2 regions of the Arabiibacter massiliensis genome follow, and region 2 is predicted to be linked to the other one. Evidence: predicted binding sites of a transcription regulator. Region 2 holds the regulator's gene; the other holds the start of a gene.
What was found. The regulator LexA, encoded in region 2, represses DNA repair genes until DNA is damaged. The targets are predictions, from matches to a motif close to CNAACANNTGTTNG.
Positions count from the first base shown of each region.

Region 1: purD (phosphoribosylamine--glycine ligase) is a predicted target of LexA. The motif match lies at 1,913-1,926, and genes of this name have one in related genera.

Region 1 covers NZ_LR698996.1:2,243,337-2,247,752, forward strand. The annotation lists gene FX134_RS09550 (coproporphyrinogen III oxidase family protein) at 1-556, opposite strand, end outside; gene purD (phosphoribosylamine--glycine ligase) at 556-1,848, opposite strand; gene FX134_RS09560 (adenylosuccinate synthase) at 1,961-3,277, opposite strand; gene FX134_RS09565 (ATP-binding protein) at 3,422-4,416, opposite strand, start outside.
Region 2 covers NZ_LR698996.1:545,482-549,897, forward strand. The annotation lists gene hflX (GTPase HflX) at 39-1,355, shown strand; gene lexA (transcriptional repressor LexA) at 1,428-2,066, opposite strand; gene FX134_RS02345 (hypothetical protein) at 2,181-2,489, shown strand; gene nrdR (transcriptional regulator NrdR) at 2,587-3,033, shown strand; gene dut (dUTP diphosphatase) at 3,033-3,479, shown strand; gene FX134_RS02360 (MerR family transcriptional regulator) at 3,566-4,000, shown strand; gene FX134_RS02365 (hypothetical protein) at 4,146-4,416, shown strand, end outside.

The sequences.
Region 1 (4,416 bases), 1.7 Mb from region 2:
TGAGCGAGGTGAAGTACGGGCTGGCCTCGCCGATGCGCTCGAGCGTCTCCCGGCCGCTGCCGTACTTGTCGTAGCGGTCCATCTGCTTGAGCAAATCGTCGTCGAAGCTCTGCACGCCCACGGAGAGGCGGTCCACGCGGCCCTGCAGCTTGTCCAGGTAGGCGGGGATGAGGTGGTTCGGGTTCGTCTCGCTCGACACCTCCTTGATGGAGAACTCCTCCTTGGCAAGGTCGATGGTGTCGCACAGCTCGTCGATCATGATGGTGGGCGTGCCGCCGCCCACGTACAGGCTGTCGAAGTCGTAGCCCAGGTCCTTCAGCATGTACATTTCCTTGCGCATGTTGGCGAAGTAGGGCCGCGCGCGCTCCTCCGCGAACGGGAAGCGGTTGAACGAGCAGTACGGGCACAGCCGCTCGCAGAACGGCACGTGCATGTAGAGCATGTAGCGCTGGCCGGGCGTGGGCGCGGGGACGCGCGCCTCATCGGTGGGCTTCAGGCGCAGGTAGTTGTTCGTGCATTGGCGGACGACCGCCGTGAGCATACGTTCTGACAGCATTATTCTCCCCACGCGCTGCGGCCGGCGGCGGCGCGCTTGCCGATGTCGGAGCGGTACTGCTTGCCCTCGAAGTTGATGAGGTCGCACGCCTCGTAGGCTTTCTCGCGCGCCTCGTCGAACGACTCGCCGAGCGCCACCACGTTGAGCACGCGCCCGCCGGCGGTGACCAGCTCGTCGTCGATGTTCCTGGTCGTGCCGGCATGGAACACCGTGACGCCCTCGATCTCCTCGGCCTCGTCGATGCCGAGGATCACCTTGCCCTTCTCGTAGGCGCCGGGGTAGCCTTCGCTCGCCAGCACCACGCACACGGCCCAGTGCTCGGACCAGCGCAGCGTGATGTCGTCGGGACGGCCCTCGGCCACGGCCATCATGATGTCCACGAGGTCGGACTCGAGGCGCGGCAGCACCACCTGCGTTTCGGGATCGCCGAAGCGCGCGTTGAACTCGAGCATCTTCGGGCCCTCGGGCGTCAGCATGAAGCCGCCGTACAGCACGCCGCGGTAGTCGTGCGCGAAGTCGTCGTCAGTGGCCGCGGCGGCGCGCTCCATGATCTCGTACATCGCGGACAGCTCGTCCGGGGTGACGATGGGCACCGGCGAGTACACGCCCATGCCGCCCGTGTTAGGGCCGCGGTCGCCGTCGAAGGCGCGCTTGTGGTCCTGCGCGGTGGCCATGCAGTGGGCCGCGCCTCCGCTCACGAACGCGAGCAGCGAGCACTCGGGGCCGGTGAGGCACTCCTCCACCACCACGGTGGAGCCCGCCTCGCCGAACGCGCCGTCGAAGCAGTCGCGCAGCGCCTCCTCGGCGTCGGCCTCCGTCTCGGCCACGACGACGCCCTTGCCCGCGGCCAGGCCGTCGGCCTTCACCACGATGGGCGCGCCCAGCTCGCGCACGTAGGCGAGCGCCGGCTCGAGCTGGGTGAAGCTCGCGTAGCGCGCGGTGGGGATGCCGTGGGCGTCCATGAACTCCTTGCTGAACGTCTTGCTGCCCTCGAGCTGCGCGCCTTCCGCGTCGGGGCCGAACACGGCCACGCCCGCCTCGCGCAGCACGTCGGCCACGCCCGCCACGAGCGGGGCCTCCGGGCCGATGACCACGAGGTCGACGTCGTTCTCCTCCGCGAACGCCAGCACCGCGCGGCCGTCCTCCACGTCGAGGCCGCTCACGTTGCGCGCGATCTCGGCCGTGCCGCCGTTGCCCGGCGCCACGAACAAATTGTCGGTGCGCGGCGACTTCGCCAGCGCCCACGCGATGGCGTGCTCGCGGCCGCCGCCGCCCAAGACCAGGATGTTCATTGCCGTTCCTTTCAAAACCCGCGTTGTTTCACGTGAAACATGTGTCGTAATGTCGTGCGATAAGGGAACAAATGTTTCACGTGAAACATCCGCTCCCGCCTACGGCTCCGCGCTAGCGGTTCCAGCCGCGCAGGATGGTCTGGTCGCGGTCGGGGCCCACGGCGATGATGCTCACGGGCACGCCGGTGATCTTCTCCAGGTACTCCACGTAGCGCTGCGCGTTCTCGGGCAGCTCCTCGAACGTACGGCAGCCGGTGATGTCGACGTCCTTCCAGCCGGGCAGCTCCTCGTACACGGGCTTGGCGTGGAAGAGCACGCTCTGTTGCATGGGGAAGTAGTCGTACACCTTGCCGTCGCACTCGTAGGCCGTGCACACCTTGATGGTGTCGAACGCGCTGAGCACGTCGAGCTTCGTGAGCGCCACGTCGGTGAGGCCGTTCACCTCGGCGGCGTAGCGCGCGATGACGGCGTCGAACCAGCCGCAGCGGCGCTTGCGCCCCGTGGTCACGCCGAACTCGTGGCCCACCTTGCACAGAAGCTCGCCGGCCTCGGCTTCCTCGCCCTCGCCGCCGTCTTCCGGGAAGCGCTGCTCGGTGGGGAAGGGGCCGCCGCCGACGCGCGTGATGTAGGCCTTCTGGATGCCGAGCACGCGATCGATGGCCACCGGGCCCACGCCCGTGCCGGTGCACGCGCCGCCCGCGCAGCACGATGAGCTGGTCACATAGGGGTAGGTGCCGTGGTCGATGTCGAGCAGCGTGCCCTGCGCGCCCTCGAAGAGGATGGACTTGCCTTCGCGCACGGCCTGGTTCAGCAGCTGCGCCGTTTCGGCCATGTAGGGCTTGAGGATGCGCGCGTAGGGCAGGTACTCCTCGCAGATCTCCTCCACCGTGTAGGTGTGCAGGCCGTAGATCTTCTTGAGGACGGGGTTCTTCTGCGCGAGCACGGCCTCCAGCTTGAGGCGGAAGATCTTCTCGTCGAGCAGATCCTGCACGCGGATGCCCTTACGGGCCACCTTGTCCTGGTAGCACGGGCCGATGCCGCGCTTGGTGGTGCCGATCTTGTTCTCGCCGAGGCGCTTCTCGTCCGCGCCGTCGAAGTCCTTGTGGTAGGGCATGATGATGTGGGCGTCGCAGCTGATCTTGAGGTTCTTGCAGGAGATGCCCTCGGCCTCGAGCATGGCCATCTCCTTGATGAGGACGCCGGGGTCGATGACCACGCCGTTGCCGATGACGGGCACCGCGTTGTCGTACATCACGCCGGAGGGCATGAGGTGCAGCGCCAGCTTCTTGTCGCCGTGGATGACCGTGTGGCCGGCGTTGTTGCCGCCCTGGTAGCGCACGACGAAATCGAATTCGCGCGCGATGAGATCGGTGATCTTGCCTTTGCCTTCGTCCCCCCACTGGGCGCCGACGAGTACCGTGCTGGGCATGTTGCGTGTCCTTTCAACGCCCCGAAACTCGTGCGAGCGGGGCCCGTCTCATAACAACTCCTGCATTATAGTATAGTTCCGCCCCGCGCCCGCCCCTCCCCGAATGTTCCACGTGAAACCTTTTGTGGAAGGGGGCGTGACGCTTCACAGGTTGATCTCGGTGAGGGCGGGGGCGGCTTCGCGGAGGGCTTCTACGACCTCCTCGTGGCAGGTGAAGAGGATGACCTGGCGCACCTGGGCCAGCTCGGCCAGGGCGCGGGCGGCGCCGGCGCGGCGGACGGAGTCGAAGTTCACCAGGATGTCATCGGCCAGGATGGGCACGGCGCGCCCCACGTTCTCCGCGGTCATCAGAAGCGCGATGCGCAGCGCCAGGTAGAGCTGCTGGCACGTGCCCAGCGACAGATGCGCCGGCTCGCGGGTGGTCTTCACCGCGTCGGTCACCTGCAAACGACCGTCCGGCGACATGGCCACCTTCGTCCACCTTCCCTCCGTCATGAGCGCGATCAGGCGGCTGGCCTGGCAGTACACCTCGGGCTGGCTCTTGGACTCCCACGCCCCGATGGCCGCCTCCAGCATGCGGCGGGCCAGCAGCAGGCGCGCGTAGTCGCGGGCGCTCTCGTCCAGGCGAGTGCGCACCTGCTCGTAGCGCAGCTTCAGCTCGTCGAAGTCGCGGGCCAGCACGGCGCGCGACAGCTCGTGCTTCAGCTCGCCGTAGCGGCGGTTGAGTCCCTCGCTCGCCTCCAGCAGGCCGGCGCGCTGCTGGGCCTTCTGGTCGATGACGGCCTCGATGGCCTCCACGGTGCGCTCGCTGCGCAAATCGATGCGCTCGAACAGGCGGCGGCGCTGGCGGCAGGCCGAGGAGAGGCGCTCCTCGAGCGCGGAGCGGCGCGAGGCGAGCGCCTGCTGGCGCTGCTGGAACAGGCTGGCCTCGGTGCGCGCGTCCTTCGCCTCGTCGAGCAGCGCCCGCGAGCGGCGCAGCGACCCCTGCGCCTCGGCGAGCCCCGCCCCGTCCAGCTGCACGCGGGCGCGCTCGCGGAAGGCGTCGCGGCCCTCGACGCACGCCTCCAGCTTCTTCTTGTCCTGCAGCATCACCCAGTGCGCGTCCTGCTTGCGCGCCTCCTTCGCGTCGGCCGCCTTGT
Region 2 (4,416 bases):
CGTACCGTCTTGATCCGTCTCTGGGAAAGGATTGCCCCATGTCAGAATTAGAATCCGTCATCATGCGCGGGATGGTTCCCGTCTCCGAGCAGCGCCGCGAGAAGGCGGTGCTCGTGGGCGTCGACCGCCCGGGCTCGACCTGGCCGCTCGCCTCGTCGCTCGCCGAGCTGGAGCGGCTCGTCGACACCGCCGGCGCCGACGTCGTGGCCGCGACGTCGCAGAAGCTCGATTCCCCGAATCCCAAAACGTTCGTCGGCACCGGCAAGGCCGAGGAGGTGGCGGAGCTCGCGCGTGCCCACGGGGCCGACCTCGTGGTGTTCGACGACGAGCTCACGCCCTCCCAGCAGGCCAACCTGGAGAAGGCCGTCGGCAAGGACGTCAAGGTCATCGACCGCACGGCGCTCATCCTGGACATCTTCGCCCTGCACGCCACCAGCAAGGAGGGCCGTCTGCAGGTGCGCCTCGCGCAGAACGAGTACCTGCTGCCGCGATTGCGCGGCATGTGGGCCCACCTGGCCTCCAACCGCATGGGCGGCGGCGTGGGGTCGCGCTTCGGCGAGGGCGAGAGCCAGCTGGAGGTCGACCGCCGCATGGTGCGCAAGCGCATCACGTCCATCAAGCGCGAACTCAAGCATCTGGCCGAGGTGCGGGCGGTTCAGCGCGAGAGCCGCTACGAGAGCGGCATGTTCAAGGTGGCGCTGGCCGGCTATACGAATGCAGGCAAGTCGAGCCTGCTCAACCGTCTGACGAACGCCGACGTGCTCGCCTACGACAAGCTGTTCGCCACGCTCGACTCCACCACGCGCAAGTTCGTGCTGCCCGAGGGACGCGAGATCACCATAACCGACACGGTGGGATTCATCCAGAAGCTGCCGACCACGCTCGTGGAGGCGTTCAAATCAACGCTCGACGAGATAACGGGCGCCGACCTGGTGCTTCACGTGGTGGATGCCTCGTCGGAGGAGTACGCTTCGCAGATAGCCGCCGTCGAGGACGTGCTCGGCCAGATCCATGCGCAGGACCTCGGGCGCGTGCTCGTGTTCAACAAGTGCGACCTGCTCGACGACGAGGCGCTTGCAGCCCTCAAAGCGCGCCATTCCCAGGCGCAGTTCGTGTCGGCGGCGACGGGGGAGGGCACTGCCGAGCTGATCGACCACATCGCCCGCGTCGCCTCGGCCCACGACGAGCATCTCGACGTGCTCGTGCCCTACAGCCGCGGCGACCTCGTGTCGGTGGCTCATGAGCGCTGCCATATCCTGTCGGAAACGCACGAAGAGGGCGGCACGCGCATCGTCATGCTGGCAGCGCCTTCCTATGCCGGATCGTTCAGGCCCTTCGCGGTGGAAAGAGGCTGAGCGCCCGCGTCCGACGCTCCTGACGACGCCCCCTCGACGACGGCTCTCCCGTGTCGAGGGGGCGTCGGGCATTTACAGGCGGCGGAAGACCGCGACCACCTTGCCCGCGATGGCGCAGTCGGTGGTGATGATGGGCTCCATCGTGGAGTTCTCGGGCTGCAGGCGGATATGGTCGGGCTCCTTGTAGAAGCGCTTGACCGTGGCACCGTCGTCGACGATGGCCACCACGATGTCGCCGTTGTTCGCCACCGGCTGCTCCTTCACCACGACGTAGTCTCCGTCGTTGATGCCGGCTTCGATCATGCTCTCGCCGCGCACCGACAAGAGGAAGGAGGGCGAGTCGCCCACGATGTCGGTGGGGAGCGAGATCGTGTCGGTGATGTTCTCCTCGGCGAGAATGGGCGAGCCGGCCGCCACGTTGCCCACCAGCGGCACGTTCACGATCTTGCTGAAGCACGGCTGCACGATGTTCGTGGCGAGCGCCGCGTCCTCGAGCGGATAGGTGAGCGCGATGGAGCGCGACTTGAGGGGATCGCGCTTGATGAGGCCCTTCTCCTCGAGCGCCTTGAGGTGCACGTGGACGGTGGAGGGGGAGGAGAGGCCCAAGGTCTGGCACACCTCGCGCACGGTGGGGCCGTAGCCCTTCTCGCGGATGCAATCCTCGATGCAGCTGAGAACCGCTTGCTGACGCTTCGTCACTTTCTCGGACATTTCTCGTCCTTTCCTTCAACCGAACAAATGTTTTAAAACTTGTTGACATGAACCTTTGTTCGGACTATTATATATGCGAACATAGGTTCTACGCAAGAGCAAGGAGCAAGAAAGATGAAGAATTTCGCGATGCGCTATCCAGTGAACGGCACCTCCGCGCTGCAGCCGAAGCTTTCTCATCCGTCTTCCAGCCGGGGGACCATCATCAAGTTCCCGGCACAAGCCGCTCCCTGCGCGGCCCATGGCTCCCTCGGCGCTCAGCGTTGCGGCGCGCGCGATAGGATCCTCGGCTCGGAACTGGTCCGCAGCCTACGTTACGGCACTGCGAAAGGCCGCTCCTACGACCGCATCGCGCCATGGCAGGCGGTTGTCGCCGGCATCGTGTTCGCGGCGGTCGCGCTCCTGGCCGTGCTCGGCGTCTGAAGGCCGGCGGGAGGGTTTTTTGCGCGATTCTCTTTCGTCAATTGAGCCACAATATATAGTGTGCTAGGCTGATCGGAAAGCGATCTAAGGAGCCTGAATGCGCTGTCCTTCCTGCGGCAACCCCGAATCGAAAGTGGTCGATTCGCGACCTTCCGAAGACGGCACGGCCATACGCCGCCGCCGCGAATGCCTCGACTGCGGAAGGCGTTTCACTACCTACGAGCGGCTGGGGGAGAACCCGCTCATCGTCATCAAGACGGACGGTTCCTCGGAGGCCTACGATAGACAGAAGCTCATGCGGGGCCTGCTGATCGCGTGCGCCAAGCGCCCGATCGCGCCCGAGCAGATCGCGGCCCTCATCGACAGCATCGAGGCCGAGCTGCGCAACGCGTCGAAGACCGAGATCGGCTCGAAGGAGCTCGGCGACATGGCGCTCGTGCGCCTCGCGAAGCTCGACGACGTCGCGTACGTGCGCTTCGCGAGCGTGTACAAGGACTTCCAGAACGTCGAGGAGTTCTCCGCCGCGTTGGAGGAGCTGCGCTGATGGCCGTCCTCCGCGTGCCCCTGCAAAGGCTCGATCCCGATCTTCCCGCGCCCGCCTACGCCTATGCAGGCGATGCCGGCGTCGATCTGCGCTCCACCTGCGACGTGCTGCTCCAGCCCTTCGAGCGAAAGCTCGTGCCCTGCGGCATCGCGCTCGCCATCCCGCGCGGATACGCCGGGTTCGTGCTGCCTCGCAGCGGCCTCGCCATCAAGCACGGCGTGTCCCTCGTGAACGCGCCCGGGCTCATCGACAGCGACTACCGCGGCGAGGTGGGGGTCGTCCTCGTGAACCTCGATGCGCACGAGCCGTTCGCCGTGAAGCGGGGGGATCGCATCGCGCAGCTCGTCGTGCTCCAGGTCCCGGCGGTCGAGTTCGATCCGAGCGAGGAGCTGCCCGAGACCGAGCGCGGCGCGGGCGGCTTCGGCAGCAGCGGCGTGAGGATGTAAGGAGCGTTAGAGTAACTCTAACGTGAAAACCGTCGAAGAGAACGGTTGCTTAGAGTTACTCTAAGCAACAACCGGGGAAGGCGACGATGGCCGACGAGGAGCGAAGCGGTTTCGAGGAGCATGGCGATGCGAGCGTCCTGCCGTGCTTCGGCATCGCCGAGGTCGCCGACCAGACGGGCATCTCGGCCTTCACGATCCGCTACTACGACAAATGCGGTTTCTTCCCGAACCTGGCGCGCGACCACCGCGGGATCCGCACGTTCTCGAAAGCCGACATCGCCCAGCTTTACTTCGTCGATGCGCTCCGCAAAAGCGGATTGTCCATCGAGGGCATTCAGTACTACGTGAAGCTTCAGAGGCGCGGCGCGCGCTCGGTCGACGAGCGGCGCGATATCGTACTCGCGCAGGAGACGGTGCTCGAGTACCAGTTGGCCGAGCTTCAGGAGTGCCTCGGCCGTCTTCGCGCGGCGGGTGTGGAATTGTCTGCGGATCGACCCGGCGGCCGGCCCGCAATGCTATAGTACCCGTTTGAGCGAAGAGAAAACGCCGATTTCCATGACCTAGGAGTCGTCCGAGGGCAAGATAGGGCCTTAGAACGGCTCTCAGAGCCTCGTTTATAAAACCCCAGGTCAGAGGCATGAAAAATCGACCTATTGAAGGATTGCCATGAGCGACAGCGACAATTTGCCTCCCGAGCCCCCTCGTCCGCCTCGAAACGGGGCCGAACCCGATCCCGACGAGCGCCAGCCCGGCCTTTCGCCGAGCCTGCAGCCGAACGTGCTCGACATGCAGCAGCTGAAGAAGGCCCAGACGCTCGTGATGGTGGCGAACATCGCCGGCCCGGTGTCGCTCTTCCTGGGCGGCGTGCTGCTGAGCACGGTCGGACTCGTGTGCGCCATCGTTGCGAACTCACGGCTCAAGCAGTTGGTGACGAGGA